Blastococcus colisei: one gene and its partner. Each later gene encodes a partner of the first gene's protein in a complex. Links are inferred from orthologs where the notes say so. Each region holds a gene or a part of one and is shown on either strand. Other genes may lie near its edges.

What was found.
Region 2: the proteins of FHU33_RS06805 (region 1) and trxA are in contact, whole or in part, in an NMR structure (PDB 2IPA), measured with the Bacillus subtilis proteins. The link is inferred for Blastococcus colisei from one-to-one orthologs.

Annotation. Positions count from the first base shown.
Region 1 is NZ_VFQE01000001.1:1,424,397-1,431,881, reverse strand. What follows is about bases 2,274-5,273. They hold FHU33_RS06805 (arsenate reductase ArsC), read left to right. Parts: upstream 2,274-3,569; coding sequence 3,570-3,977; downstream 3,978-5,273. Other genes in these bases: FHU33_RS06790 (lipase family alpha/beta hydrolase), read right to left, coding at 5,041-5,273; FHU33_RS06795 (DUF4177 domain-containing protein), read right to left, coding at 4,556-4,765; FHU33_RS06800 (DUF4334 domain-containing protein), read right to left, coding at 3,981-4,559; arsB (ACR3 family arsenite efflux transporter), read left to right, coding at 2,449-3,573; FHU33_RS06815 (ArsR/SmtB family transcription factor), read left to right, coding at 2,274-2,452. Outside these bases: FHU33_RS06830 (DinB family protein), read left to right, coding at 1-332; FHU33_RS06825 (hypothetical protein), read right to left, coding at 436-1,386; FHU33_RS06820 (ArsI/CadI family heavy metal resistance metalloenzyme), read right to left, coding at 1,476-1,958; more of FHU33_RS06815, read left to right, coding at 2,093-2,273; more of FHU33_RS06790, read right to left, coding at 5,274-6,294; FHU33_RS06785 (PspC domain-containing protein), read left to right, coding at 6,425-6,604; mgrA (L-glyceraldehyde 3-phosphate reductase), read right to left, coding at 6,615-7,485. UniProt on the Bacillus subtilis protein: Catalyzes the reduction of arsenate [As(V)] to arsenite [As(III)]. In vitro, can dephosphorylate para-nitrophenyl phosphate (pNPP).
Region 2 is NZ_VFQE01000001.1:73,836-81,001, forward strand. Bases 2,788-5,468 are described here. They hold trxA (thioredoxin), read right to left. Parts: upstream 4,451-5,468; coding sequence 4,124-4,450; downstream 2,788-4,123. Other genes in these bases: FHU33_RS00370 (N-acetylmuramoyl-L-alanine amidase), read right to left, coding at 2,788-3,874; trxB (thioredoxin-disulfide reductase), read right to left, coding at 4,525-5,468. Outside these bases: FHU33_RS00360 (D-alanine--D-alanine ligase family protein), read right to left, coding at 90-1,085; FHU33_RS00365 (aminotransferase-like domain-containing protein), read right to left, coding at 1,082-2,503; more of FHU33_RS00370, read right to left, coding at 2,690-2,787; more of trxB, read right to left, coding at 5,469-5,535; FHU33_RS00385 (hypothetical protein), read right to left, coding at 5,623-7,166. UniProt on the Bacillus subtilis protein: Participates in various redox reactions through the reversible oxidation of its active center dithiol to a disulfide and catalyzes dithiol-disulfide exchange reactions.

The DNA of each region.
Region 1 (7,485 bases):
GGTTCGTCCTCGAGGGTCCGGAGGCGATCGCCACACCCACCGATGACGCCGGCTTCCAGAACTGGGCCGACGAGTTCGTCCTGCTGCCCGGGGAGACGCTCGAGGGCGTCCTCGCCGAGTACGCGGAGATCGCGGAGCGCACCGACGAGCTCGTGAGGATGATTCCCGACCTCGACGCCTCCCACCCGCTGCCCGAGGCCCCGTGGTTCCAGCCGGGTGCGGTCCGCTCGGCCCGGCGGGTCTTCCTGCACGTCGTCGCCGAGACCGCCCAGCACGCCGGGCACGCCGACATCCTGCGCGAATCGCTCGACGGCCAGAAGACGATGGGCTGACCCGACCTGTGCTCTATCGCGATGAAGGACAGGTCAGGGTTCGCGGACGGCGGCGACCACCTGCTCCAGGTCGCCCTCCGAACCGGCCGGGCAAGGGGCCGGTTCAGCCGGGTCCGGCCTCCGACAGCTTGGTGACCCGCGCGATGGCGTGATCACGGGCCTCGGCCGCCTCGGCCGCCTCACGCTCGGCCGCCACCAGGCGCCGTTCCTCGCGCTTGAGCGCCGTGGCCGCCTCGGCGGCCTCACGCTCGGCCTCGGCCAGCTGATCGGCGAGCTCCTCCACGCGGGCCTGCAGCTCCTCGCGTCGGGCGGTCAGCTCCTCCGTGGCGCGCCGGTGTTCCTCGAGCGCGGACTCGGCCTCCTCGGCGGCGGCGGCCGCGGCATCGGCCGTTTCCTGCGCCGCCGCCAGCTCCCGCTGCCGCTTCGCTTCCGCGGCCCGCCGCCGCTCCTCCTGCTCGCGCGCCCGGCGGTCGGCGGCCGACTCGCCGGCCGGCTTCTTCGTCGCCGCGGGCGCCTTCGCCGGCTTCGCGGTGGGTTCGGGACGCGCTGGGTGGACCAGCCGGAGGTCCGGTTTCGCGACCGTCGTCCCCATGCCGCTGTAGTTCATCGGGGAGGTCAGTCGTCCGGTCAGCAGCGCCCGGCCGGCCTCCGGATCGGACATCGCCGCACGCAGGGTCTCCTCGATCTGGGTGGCCACCGAGGTGCTGACCGGGTGCCCCTCCCCGTTGGCCAGGGAGCGTGCCTGCCGGGTGAGGGCGGTGAGCAGCTGCCGGCGCTGGACGTCGAGAGCCCGCAACTGCTCGCCCGCAAGGTTCTCCTGCGCCTCGCGGAGCAGGTCACCCAGTTCGACCAGGCCCTCGGTCTCGGCGCGCTGTTCCCGCACCAGCAGGTTGCACGCCCATGCGGCGGCCGACGGCTTGGGCAGCGCGCCGATCTCCTTGGCCAGGGCCTTGTCGCCGTCTGCCTTGGCCTCGTCCTGGCGGGCCTTCCGGAGTTCGATGAACTCCTCCGGCGGCACCGCGTAGAGCTCGTCGGCCACCTCGTCCAGGTCCACGGGTTGAAACGATGCCAGAGGGCCACACAGTGCGCGCCGATGCGCAGTTCCGTTGCCCGGAACTGCGCATCAGCGCCCTTCGTCGGCGATCAGCAGCAGGAGGCAGCCAGACGGGCGTCGGAGTCGGAGCCCTCCGGCTTGCAGCAGGTGCCGTCGCCGGCGACGGCCGAGAGTTCGGCCTCGGTGCGGCCCTCGAGGTCGGGGCGGGCGTCGCCGGTGACGGTGTAGACCTCCCACGGTTCCCCGCCGGGGCCGGTCACCCAGACCTTGTCCTGAACGGCGTAGCAGCAGGTGGTGTTGTCCTCCACCCGCGTCGCCAGCCCCGCCTCGGCGAGCCGGGTCGTGGCGGCGGTGACCTCGTCCTGCGACGGCACCTCGACGCCGAGGTGGTCCATGCGGGTCGCCTCGCCGGGCTCGCCCTCGAGGAGCACGAGCTTCAGCGGTGGCTCGGCGACGGCGAAGTTGGCGTAGCCGGGACGGCGCTTGGCGGGGACGGCGTCGAAGAGCCGCGAGTAGAAGTCGACGGCGGCGTCGAGGTCGGCGACCCGGAGCGCGAGCTGGACACGGGACATGGGGGTCCACCCTTCCGTTCACATGCATCGACGAGCGTCGATGTCTGAACGGATGGGACCACCAGATATCGATGCTTGTCAATACGACGGGTGTCGCTATGATCGGTGACGATGTCTGCCACGGAGGAACCACGATGAGCGAGCCCGGACTGGCCTGCTGTACCCCACTGACCGGCACTCCGATGTCCGCCGAGCAGGCCGAGCAGGTCGCGCCCCTGCTCAAGGCGCTCGCCGACCCGGTCCGCCTGCGGCTGGTCAGCCTGATCGCGGCGAGCGCCGGCGGTGAGGCCTGCGTCTGCGACCTCAACGACGCCTTCGACCTCACCCAGGCCACCATCAGCCACCACCTGAAGGTGCTGCACTCCGCAGGACTGCTCGACCGGGACAAGCGCGGAGTGTGGGTCTACTACGCGGTGCGGCCGGCCGCCCTCGCCGCGGTGGCCACCCTCTTCGACACGAGCGGCCGCACCGCGCTGACCCTCAGCCCGGCATGAGCGACACCGTCGGCGAGTACGCCCGCCCCGGCGTCCCGGCCGAGGCGCCGGTCCTGCAGAAGCTCTCCACGCTCGACCGGTTCCTGCCGGTCTGGATCGTGGCTGCGATGGCGCTCGGCCTCGGCCTGGGCCGGTGGGTCCCGGGTCTGGACGACGCGCTGTCCGCGGTCGAGGTCGGCAACGTCAGCCTGCCGATCGCGATCGGGCTGCTGCTGATGATGTACCCGGTGCTGGCCAAGGTCCGGTACTCCGAGCTCGACCGGGTGACCGGAGACCGGACGTTGCTCGGCGCCTCGCTGGTGCTCAACTGGGTGCTGGGCCCGGCGCTCATGTTCGCGCTCGCCTGGCTCCTGCTCCCCGACCTCCCCGAGTACCGGACCGGCCTGATCATCGTCGGCCTGGCCCGCTGCATCGCGATGGTGCTGATCTGGAACGACCTGTCCTGCGGTGACCGCGAGGCGGCCGCCGTCCTCGTCGCGATCAACTCGGTCTTCCAGATCGTGGCCTTCGCCGCCCTCGGCTGGTTCTACCTGCAGGTCCTCCCCGGCTGGCTGGGCCTGTCGACGACGTCGGCGGAGTTCAGCGTCTGGGCCATCGTGGTGAGCGTCCTCGTCTTCCTCGGCATCCCCCTGGTCGCCGGCTTCCTGACCCGCACGCTGGGCGAGCGCCGCAAGGGCCGCGCCTGGTACGAGGAGAGCTTGCTGCCGCGGATCGGCCCGGTCGCGCTCTACGGGCTGCTGTTCACGATCGTCATGCTCTTCGCGCTGCAGGGCGAGGCGATCACCTCCCAGCCCTGGGACGTCGCCCGTATCGCCCTGCCGCTGCTGGCCTACTTCGTCCTCATGTTCGGCGGCTCGTTCCTGCTCGGCATGCGGCTTCACCTGGGGTACGCCAAGACCGCGACGCTCGCGTTCACGGCCGCCGGCAACAACTTCGAGCTGGCCATCGCCGTCGCCATCGGCACCTTCGGCGTCACCAGCGGGCAGGCGCTCGCCGGCGTCGTCGGGCCCTTGATCGAGGTCCCCGTCCTGGTCGGCCTGGTCTACGTGTCCCTGTGGGCCGCCCGCCGCTGGTTCCCCGGCGATCCCACCGTCCCCGCGACCGTCAGGAGCATCCCGTGAGCACGCCCAGCGTGCTGTTCGTCTGCGTCCACAATGCCGGCCGCTCCCAGATGGCCGCCGGCTGGCTCCGGCACCTCGCCGGCGACAGCGTCGAGGTCCGCTCGGCCGGCTCCGCGCCCGGCGACCAGGTCAACCCGGCCGCGGTCGACGCGATGGCCGAGGTCGGCATCGACATCTCCGGCCAGCGGCCCACGGTGCTCACCACCGACGCGGTGGAGGCCTCCGACGTCGTCATCACCATGGGCTGCGGGGACGCCTGCCCGATCTTCCCGGGCAAGCGCTACCTCGACTGGGACCTCGAGGACCCCGCCGGCCAGGGCGTCGAGGCGGTGCGGCCCATCCGCGACGAGATCGAGCGCCGCATCCGTGGCCTGCTCAGCGAACTACAGGTCCCGGTCCGCTGACGGTTACACGTCCGCTGCAGTGTCCCGTTCCAGGAGGAAGAAGAACGGCTCCGGCAGACCGCGCATGTCCATCGCGCCGATGACGACGTCGGGGCCGACCCTGCGGAACACGTCGATGATCGGCAGCGCGTCGTAGACCATCGCCGCTGTGCTCACGCCCCGGTGCTCGATCGTCCGCAGCCGCGCCCTGTGCCGGTGGGTGTGGAGCAACGGGCGGATCCGGCCGAACGCCGTCCGGACCGGCCACGACCGCGCCAGGCCGGCGTGGTCACGCAGCAACGGCAGCGGGATCCAGACCGGGTCGACCGCCCGCGGCCGTCCCCCTGGGCCCCGGAGGAGCAACGGATGGACCGCCTCCGCGCCCAGGACCTCCTTGCCGTACCAGCCGTAGGCCTCGAGCAGCCCGTCCAGTCGCGAGCCGGTCGGCAGGCCGCTCCCCCGCCATCGGCCGAGCATGTCCGCCGCCGGCACCGGAGGCAGCCCGTCGAAGAAGGCCAGGGCCTCCTCCGGAGCGACCCCGGACCGGTGCCTCTCGAGCCAGTCCGCCGCCGCCTCGTCGCTCAGCTGCGGGAGGGTGGTCACGCCACCGGACGCTCGAAGGTGACCAGCACACCCTCGACGCCGCCCGGGCCGATCCGGCCCTTCACCTCGACCGCGGTGATCGCCTTGAGCTGCCAGCCTCCGCGGGCGTGCTCGTTGAGCACCTTCTCCAGCTTGTCGCCGGACATCTTGCCGCCGATCATCCCCTCGCGGATCTCCGCGACCTTGTACTCGTACCGGGCTGCCATCGCTGCGCTCCGTCCGTCGTCGTCGGCCGTCGCGGCCCACCCTGCCAACGCCGGGGGCTCGCGTCGAGCGGAGCGTCACGGCCGAAGACCGGCGAGGTGCGCCGGGCGACCAGCCGGACCATCCCGGCCTGGATGTCGTCCTCCACCCGGTCGTACATCTCCTGCACGGAGGCCGTGTCGTGGGCTTGGCCGGACCGACGACAATCCCTCGTCTCTGACGAGACAACGGCCGAACGTGCCCCCGGGTCACGCGCGATCTGCGACAGGATGTCCGGTCAGGACGTCATGCGCTCGCCGGGCGCCGACGGACGGGGGCCCTCCGGCCGGTCGACGAGCCAGGTGCGGATCTGCTCGTAGACGCGGGGATGGTTGAGCAGGTCGAAGTGGTGCAGGCCCCCGAGCCGGTGCACGTGATCGGGCGGGAAGGTCAGCCGGTCGTCGTCCCCCGTGTCGCCGGTGGCGCTGCGCGGGGGCACGAGGAGGTCGCCGAGGAGGTCCGCGAGCCGGCCCGCGGGATTGCGGCTCAGGGTCGCCAGGACGACGAAGTGACGGGCGCCGTCATGCAGCGGCACGTGGGTGCGCGGCGCCGGGCCGATGGCGTCGAGATCCCGATCGGTCCAGTCGGCCTCGACCAGCGTGCCGTGGCGGAGGTCCTTGATGCCGACACTGCGCAGCGACAGCAGCCGGGCCAGCGGCTGGGTCTCCGGCAGCCGGGCGAGCCCTGCGGCGAGCCGGTGGACACCCCGTTCCAACGGGGCACCCAGGTGCGGTGACCCCAGGGTGACGGTGTCGCGCACGTGGTGGGTCCAGCCGTGCGCCTCCGCCGTCCCGCCGTGCGCCTGGTGCAGGGCGCTGCGGGCGACCAGCCCGCCCATGGAGTGGCCGATGAGGACGACGTCCTGGACCGGCACGGGCCAGGCGTCGACCAGCGCGGTCAGCAGGACGTCGAGGGAGCGTCCGTTGTCGGAGATGTGCAGCCCGGTGTTGTAGCGCAGGTAGACCGGGGTGAGACCGAGGTCCTCGCGCAGCCGCGTGCCGTAGGTAACCCCGGGCTCCCCGCGCCGCTCGGCCGAGTAGCACCACGAGATCTCGGTTTCGGTGAGCCCGTGCAGGAAGACCGCCAGCCGCCCGGTCGCCTCGGGGAAGGCGTCGCGGAGCGCCTCTGGCTCGGCCGGCACCGGGCGTCCGGCCACCCGGACGGTCATGTCCAGCGCGAGCGCGGGCGCCTCGCGCCGGACGAGATCCCCGTGGGCACCGTTGAGGATCGCGAGCGTCACCCGGCCGGCGCGGGCATCGTCGAGCTCTCGGCCGTCGGCCCGCAGCGCGGCGGCCTCCCCCGCGACACGTGCACCCGCGCCGAGGGCCACCCCGACCGAGGCGTAGGCCGCCTCGGCGATCGCGTCGTGGACGGCCCGGACCGGCGCCGCGGCCGGGCCGACCGCTCCGAACGCCCGTCCCGCGATGCCGCGGTGCACCTCGTGGATGCGCGTCGTGCTGCCACGCAGCGTCAGTCGCGCCAGCCGGGACACGTCCCTGATCTCGTCCGCCCGCACAGCCTTCCCCCTGGTTCACGTGCCGAGGGCCGAGGATCCCGCGCGTCCCGGTCATCAGCAACCGGGCCCCATGTTGGTCCGCCGGCATCGCGGGTAGGGGCGAACCATGGCAGCACTGGTCAGACCTCGGTCCGGGAAGGTCATCGCGGGCGTCTGCGCCGCGTTGGCCGACCGCTTCGGCCTCTCGCGCGGGCTCGTGCGCGTGGGCTTCGTGCTCTTCGGCCTCTTCGGCGTGGGCGAGATCGTCTACATCGCGCTCTGGCTGCTCGTCCCCAAGGCGCCCTGACCGATCCGCCTCAGGCGGTGCGGGGCGCCTGCCAGAGGTCGATGCCGGTGTCGACGGCGTGCTCGTCGATGGCCCGGAGCTCGTCGTCGTCGAACGCCAGGTTGTCCAACGCCGCCACGTTCTGCTCCAGCTGCCCGACGCTGCTGGCGCCGATCAGCACCGTCGTCATCCGGGGGTCGCGCAGCGCCCACGCCAGCGCCATCTGGGCGAGGCTCTGCCCACGCCCGTCGGCGATCCCGTCGAGCGTGCGGATGCGGCCGAGCGCCTCGTCGGTGAGCAGGTCGGTCGACAGCGACTTGCCCTGGCTCGCCCGGGAGCCCTCCGGGACGCCGTCCAGGTACTTCGCCGTGAGCATCCCCTGGGCCAGCGGCGAGAACGCGATGCAGCCCGCACCCACCTGCTCCAGGGTGTCCAGCAGGCCCTCGGTCTCGATCCAGCGGTTGAGCATCGAGTACGACGGCTGGTGGATCAGCAGCGGCGTCCCCAGGTCGGCGAGGATCGCCGCGGCCTTGGCGGTGTCCTGCGGCGAGTAGGACGAGATGCCGGCGTAGAGCGCCTTACCCGAGCGGACGGCGTTGTCCAGCGCCCCCATGGTCTCCTCCAGCGGCGTCGTCGGATCGGGCCGGTGGCTGTAGAAGATGTCGACGTAGTCCAGGCGCATCCGCCGCAGCGACTGGTCGAGGCTGGCCGTCAGGTACTTCCGCGAGCCGCCGCCCTGGCCGTAGGGGCCGGGCCACATGTCGTAGCCGGCCTTGGTGGAGATGACCAGCTCGTCGCGGTACGGCCCGAAGTCGTCGGCGAGGTGCCGGCCGAAGTTGGTCTCCGCCGAGCCGTAGGGAGGGCCGTAGTTGTTGGCCAGGTCGAAGTGCGTGATGCCGAGG
Region 2 (7,166 bases), 1.3 Mb from region 1 along the record:
TTCCCTGATCAACAAGGGTCCTCCCTCACCGTCGACGGTGAGGGAGCACCACAAACGATCAGGGAACCTGATCACCGACCGGAACGGGGTCAGCGAAGGATGCCGGCCCGGCGAACGAGCAGGCCGGCGAGGACCTCGCCCAGCTCCAAGCCGGCGGCCTCCACCGACATCGGGAACATCGAGGTCTCGGTGAGGCCCGGAGAGACGTTCACCTCGAGGAAGTGCACCTCGCCGTCCGGGGAGACGATCGCGTCGGTCCGGGACAGGTCGGCCAGGCCGAGCGCCTGGTGGACCGTCACGGCCAGCGCGGCGGCACGCTCGGCGACGTCGTCCGCCACCCGGGCCGGCGCGTGGTACTCGGTGAGGCCGGGGGTGTACCTCGCGGTGTAGTCGAAGACCCCGGAGGCCGGGGCGATCTCGACCGCCGGCAGCGCCTGCGGCCCCTCCCCCAGATCGACGACGGAGATCGCCAGCTCGACGCCGTCGACGTAGCGCTCGACCATGACCGTGTCGCCGTAGGCGAAGCAGCTGACCATCGCCGCGGGCAGCTCCTCGACGTTGCTCACCTTCTGCACGCCGAGGGCGGAACCGCCCGAGGCCGGCTTCACGATCAGCGGCAGGCCGAGCCGGGCCACCATGAGGTCGAGGACCGCGCCGGCGCCCAGCTCCCGGAAGGTGCTGTGCGGCAGCGCCACCCAGTCCGGCGTCGCGGCACCGGCAGCCCGCACCACGGACTTGGCCGCCGGCTTGTCCCACGCCAGCCGGCAGGCGGCGGCCGGCGAACCGACGTAGGCGACGCCGGCCAGGTCCAGGACGGCCCGCAGGGCGCCGTCCTCCCCCGTGGCGCCGTGCAGGGCGATGAAGACGGCGTCGGCCGGGGCGGCCGCCAGGCCCGGGAGCAGGTCGGCGTCCGCGTCGCGGATCTCGGCGTCGACCCCGGCCCTGACCAGCTCTTCCCACACCTGGGTCCCCGACGAGAGACTGACCTCGCGCTCGAAGGTCAGGCCTCCACTGAGGACGACGGCGCGCAGGCCCGAGGGACCGGCGGCATCGGATTCGGGGGAAGTGGCCGTCGACTCCGTCATGCCCGTCCGTCCTCGTAGGTATCGCTGTTGGCGGGCCCGACGATCGTCTCGGCGTCGTGGCCGGACTTGATCGCCCGGAACGTACCGGTGTCGACGGGGTCGAACGTGGAATGCAGGTCGAGCTCGGCCTCGATGACGCGGGCCAGCCGGCGCACGCCCTCGCGGATCTGGTCGGGCTCGGGATAGCAGTAGGACAGCCGCATGTACTCCCGGCCGTTGCCGTCGGCGAAGAAACCGATGCCGGGCACGTAGGCCACGTGCGCGTTGACCGCGCGGGGCTGCATGAGCTTGGCGTCCAGCCCCGGCGGCAGCTTGAGCCAGACGTAGAAGCCGCCGTCGGGCCGGGTCCACGCGGTGCCCGCGGGCATGAGCGCGGCCAGCGACTCCAGGGTGGCGTCCCGGCGCTCGCGGTAGAGCTCGGTGAACAGCTTGATCTGCTCGCGCCAGGGCTGGGTGTCCAGGTACCGGGCGACGGCGTACTGCGTCAGCGACGGCGGGCAGAGCACCTGCGCCTCGGTGGCCAGCACGAGCTTCTCCCGGACGGCGAGCGGTGCGAGCACCCAACCCACCCGCAGACCCGGTGAGAACGTCTTGGAGAAGGAGCCGAGGTAGATGACCCGCTGGTTGTTGCGGGCCCGCAGCGCACGCAACGGTTCGTGCTCGAATCCGAGCAGACCGTAGGGGTTGTCCTCGATGACGAGCAGGTCGAACTGCTCGGCGAGCGCCATGATCGCCTCGCGGCGCGGCTCCGACAGCGTGACGCCCGCCGGGTTGTGGAAGTTCGGCACCGTGTAGAGGAACTTCACGCGGTCGCCGTTGGCGCGGCAGTCGATGAGCGCTTCTTCCAGCGCCTCCGGGATCAGCCCGTGGTCATCCATCGCGACGTGCCGGACCCGGGCCTGGGCGGCCTGGAAGACGCCCAGGGCGCCGACATAGGAGGGACCCTCGGCCAGGATCACGTCACCGGGGTCGATGAAGACGCGGGTCACCAGGTCCAGGCCCTGCTGGGAGCCGACGGTGACGACGACCTCGCTGGGCGAGGCATCGGTGATGCCCTCCAGGGCCATGACGTCGCAGATCCGCTCGCGCAGCCGTGGGTCGCCCTGACCCGACCCGTACTGCAGGGTCTGCGCGCCCATGCCGGAGACGAGCTCGCCGATCATCGAGCCCACCGCGTCCAGCGGGAGGGCGGTGACCGCAGGCATGCCGCCCGCCAGGGAGACGACCTCCGGTCGGCTCACGACGGAGAAGAGTGCCCGGATCTCCGAGCTCTTCATGCCGTGCGTGCGTGCTGCGTACCGGTCGGCCAGGGGATCGAGCCGCGGATGCCGCGGGACGACGTGGGGATGCGCACCGTGCGTCAGGTGCGTTCCCGGCTGACCGGGACCGGCGGGTGAGCCGGGCGGGGTGGTGGGCACCTTCCGAGTGTAAGGACGGAACCTAGGCGGGCGAGCGTGCCGCCCGGATCAACTGGACTGCACCGGGCCGTCGGCCCGAGTGGGCCCCGGAGGGGTCCGCGCAGGGACGACTCAGCGGCTCAACGCATCGAGGGAACGGCACCTGGCCGCGGTGCGATCCGGAGGATCGCATTGTCACAGCTCAGATCACGGAGCCGGCAGCACGAAGGTGCCCGTGGGCGGATCTGCTTCTGCGGGCAGGTAGAGGCGCTGGACGGCGGCGAGGACAGCGGAGGCGATGGCGCTGCGGACGCGGGCGTCGAGGAGCAGCAGCCGGTCGACCGGGTGGGAGAGGTAGCCGCAGTCCAGGCGGACCGCCGGCATCCGGGTCATCCGCAGGAGGTCCCACGTCTTGGGGTGCGAGCCGAGGTCGAGCATGCCGGTGCGGGCGAGGACCTCACGGCGGGCCAGGTTGGCGAACTGCTCGCCGACGGTGGACGAGGGGCCGGAACCCGTGCCGTAGTAGTAGCTGGCCACCCCGCGCGCGTGCTCGGAGCTGTGCGCGTCGAGGTGCAGGGCGATGAACAGGTCGGCGCGGGCGTCGTTCGCGAACGCGGTGCGCTCGGCCGGCGACGGGTTCTGGTGCCGGCCGCGGGTGAGGTAGACCGTCGCGCCGGCTGCGGCGAGCCGGCCCTCGATGCGCGAGGCGAGGTCGAAGACCAGGTCGGACTCGGTGGTCTCCCCCTCGGTGCAGCCGGCGTCCTCGCCGCCGTGCCCCGGATCGACCACGATGCGCCGGCCGATCAGGTGCGGCCCGCTCTCGACGAGGGAGGCGCTCTGCCGGAGGAGCTGCGGCCGCCCGCCGGTGACCTTGCGGCCCAACTGGCGGAGGGCACGCAGGGTGGCCGGGCCGCAGGTGCCGTCGGCGGTGAGACCGTAGTCGCGCTGGAAGGCGCGGAGACCGGTCTCGGTCTCGGCGCCGAACACCCCGTCGACCGGGCCGGCGTCGTAGCCGAGCTCGTGCACCCGCTCCTGCAGGCTGATCACGTCGTCCCCGCGGACCGGCCGCTCGGGGTCGTAGCGCAGCAGCCGGTCACCCAGTGACCAGCGGGCCTCGTTCAGCGCCCGGTAGGTCTCCTCGCCCACGCGCCCGTCCACGGACAGGCCACGGTTCTGCTGGAAATGCCGGACCGCCAGTTCCGTCGCGTCGTCGAAGACCGCGGAGTCGAGCGCGACGTCGGGGAGCGTGGCCATGGCCTGCGGGGGGCGGGGAGTGGCGGCGCCGTCTCCGTCGGGCAGCAGGCCCAGGCTGCGGAGCGCCGTCTGTACGTCCGCGACGGCGGCCCCTCGGTCCCCGAGCCTCAGGATCTGCATACGGCTGTCGGTTCCCATCACAGCTCCGCTGGGGAACTCGAAAACTCCGCCGTTCTCGTCATCGTGCCCCGATTGTCGTCCCTGTCGGACGGCGCGGCCCATCGGGGGCCACTCCAACGGCGTCGGGCCCATCCGTCCGGGTGGACGAATGGGCCCGACGGTCACGCTCTGGAACGGCCACCCTTCAGGGGCCCGCGCCGAGCGTGCGAGAGAAAGGACCTCGTCCTCCTCACCCCTCGCAACTTGCGGCGAGCCTCGGGACGAGGCCTAGAGGTAGTCGGCGAGGTCGTTGAGGATCGCGCCCTTGGGCTTGGCGCCGATGATGCTCTTCACCGGCTTGCCACCCTGGAAGACCGTCATGGTCGGGATCGACATGACCTGGTAGTCGCGGGCGATCTGCGGGTTCTCGTCGATGTTGAGCTTGGCGATGGTCAGCTTGTCGCCGTGCTCGGCGGCGATCTCCTCGAGGACGGGGGCGACCATCTTGCAGGGGCCGCACCACTCCGCCCAGAAGTCCACGAGCACGGGCTTGTCGCTGCCCAGCACGTCGCTGGCGAAGCTGGTGTCGGTGACCGTCACGGTGTTGCCTGCCATCGGTCGTTCTCCCTCTCGTTCGCTTGCTCGAAGTCCTGTGGGGTCAACCCGCAGGTGGGTGGTTGTATGCCCGCTCAGCGCTCGTCGAACGTCTCGGCGAGCCAGCGCTCGGCGTCGATCGCCGCGGCCGCGCCGGTGCCGGCCGAGGTGATGGCCTGCCGGTAGATGTGGTCGACGACGTCACCGCAGGCGAACACACCGTCGATGTTGGTGCGGGTGCTGGGGTGCTCGACCTGGATGTACCCCGCGTCGTCCAGCTTGAGCTGGCCGGCGAACAGTTCGCTGCGTGGGTCGTGCCCGATCGCGACGAACAGGCCGCTGACCGGCAGCGTCTCGGTGCTGCCGTTCTCGACGTCGCTGATCTGGACGCCGTCCACGGTGCTGTCACCGAGGACGTCGGTGACCTGCTTGCCCAGCGCCCAGCGGATCTTCTCGTTGTCCTGCGCCCGCTTCACCATGATCTTGGAGGCACGGAGCTCGTTGCGCCGGTGGACGACGGTGACGCTCTTGGCGAAGCGGGTGAGGAAGGTGGCCTCCTCCATCGCCGAGTCACCGCCACCGACCACGACGATGTCCTGGTCGCGGAAGAAGAAGCCGTCACAGGTCGCGCACGCCGAGACGCCGCGGCCCAGCAGGCGCTGCTCGTTCTCCAGCCCCAGGTACCGGTACTTGGACCCGGTGGCGACGATGACGGCGTGGGCGCGGTGGACCTCGCTGCCGACCTTGACGATCTTGGGCTCGGCGGTGAGGTCGACCTCGGTGACGTCGCGCGGCTCCAGCTGGGCGCCGAACTTCTCGGCCTGGGTTCGCATGTCGTCCATGAGCTGCGGACCCTGGATGCCCTCCGGGAAACCGGGGAAGTTCTCCACCTCGGTGGTGGTCATCAGCGCGCCGCCGAACTGCGAGCCCTCGAACACCAACGGGTGGAGGTTCGCTCGGGCGGCGTACGTGGCCGCGGTGTACCCGGCCGGTCCGGACCCGATGATGATCAGGTCGCGGATGCCGTCGTGCTCGGCGGGCGGGATCACGGGGTTCTCGATCTCGCCCGTCGTCACGGCGGGACCGGGGGTTGGGGAGTCAGTCACGGGCGGCACAACGAGGATCGTAGGGGGAGCATTCCCCACGGCCGGCGTCCAGAGGCTCGCCCGTCCCGGGGAGGACGGCGTCCTCCTTCAGCCGGCCGCCTGGACGGTGACCTCGGCGATGTCGGCCGAGAAGCCGCCCTCGCTGGGCACCAGGCCGGTGAACCAGACCAGCACGTACTGCCCGGTGACCGGCTCCTCGAAGACGAGCTGCGTCTCCTCCTGCAGCTCACCTGCGGCGGCGACGTCGAAGGCGTCGACGCTCCCGCCCGCCGAGTCGGCGGTGCGGATCTCGACGGTGGCGCCGGGCGAGGTGCTGGTGACCGTGACCGCCCCGAGTTCCTGGGCGGAGCCCAGGTCGAGCAGCAGGCCTACGCCGTCCTTGAGGTTGCCGAAGGCCGGTGAGCCCCGGTACTCGTAGGTCGACCAGGATGTCGCGGGGTCGCCGTCGAAGGCGAGCGGCACGTCGTCGGGATGGTCGGGGTCACCGTCGCCCTGGGGGTCGAACACGTCGCCGCCGACGATCGGAACGGCCGCGCCCGCCTCGACGGGGGAGCCGGTCTCCGAGCCCTGCGCGGGGGCACTCACCGACGGGGTCGAGCCAGGCGTCTCGTCCACCTCACCGGCCACCGAGATGACGCCCTTGCCGAACCACCACGCCAGCGCCACCACCACGAGCAGGGCGAGCAGTGGCAGGCCGAAGACCACGAGGCGGTGCCGCGTGGCCCCGTCCTCGTCGATGTCGTTCTCCCCGGTGAGGGGTTCCTCGTACCGGCCGTCGTATCCGTCGTACCCGTCGTCGAGCACGTCGAGCGGCTCGTCGTCGAAGCGAGTGGGCGGGGAAGGGAATGCCGACCCGGCGTAGGCACCGGCGGCCGGGGTGACGGAACCGGCCGCGATCGTGTCACCGCCGAGGGCACCGGGAGGGACGGCGGTGCCGGTGACCGGTCGCACCGGCGGGACCGGGGGCAGTGTCTGCGGGTTCAGGCGGACCGGCTCGCCGTCGGGCGCCACCTGGGGGCGCGCGGGCGCGTCGGGGTGGTCGGAGGCCTGATCGGGCCGGCGATCGCGCAGGCGACGCAACCAGCCGCTGTCGGTCTCCTCGGCCCGGGCCGCCGCCGACATCGGGCCCGAGCGGGAGCGCTCGGCCAGCAGCGAGGCCATGGCGGCCACGCTGGACAGACCCTGGCCGGGCTCGGTCGACCGGGCCCGGCGCACCAGCGCGACGAGGTCCGACGGTCCGGTGAGCCGACGCTGTCCGGGCTGAGCCGGGTCGAGGCCGGTCAGGCACGCCTCCAGCAGCGCGCCCAGCGCGGCGATGTCGCCGTCGATGGTCCCGGTGGCGGCGGGAACCGCTCGCAGGCCCACCAGCCCGTTGGGGCGCAGCACGACGTTGTCCGGGGTGAGCCCACCGACGGCGAGGCCGACCCGGTGCGCCTCGGCCACGCCCTCGGCCAGGCGGCGCAGCACGGTCCGGACCTCCCGGTCGGGCATGGGCCCGCGGGTGAGGCGCTCGGCCAGGGTCTCGCCGTCGATCCACTCGTTGACGACGTAGGCGGCGCTGCCGGCCGCCCCCCCACCCACGGTGTCGCCGCCCGGCCCACCCCCGATGCCTTCGGAGGCGTCGTAGACCA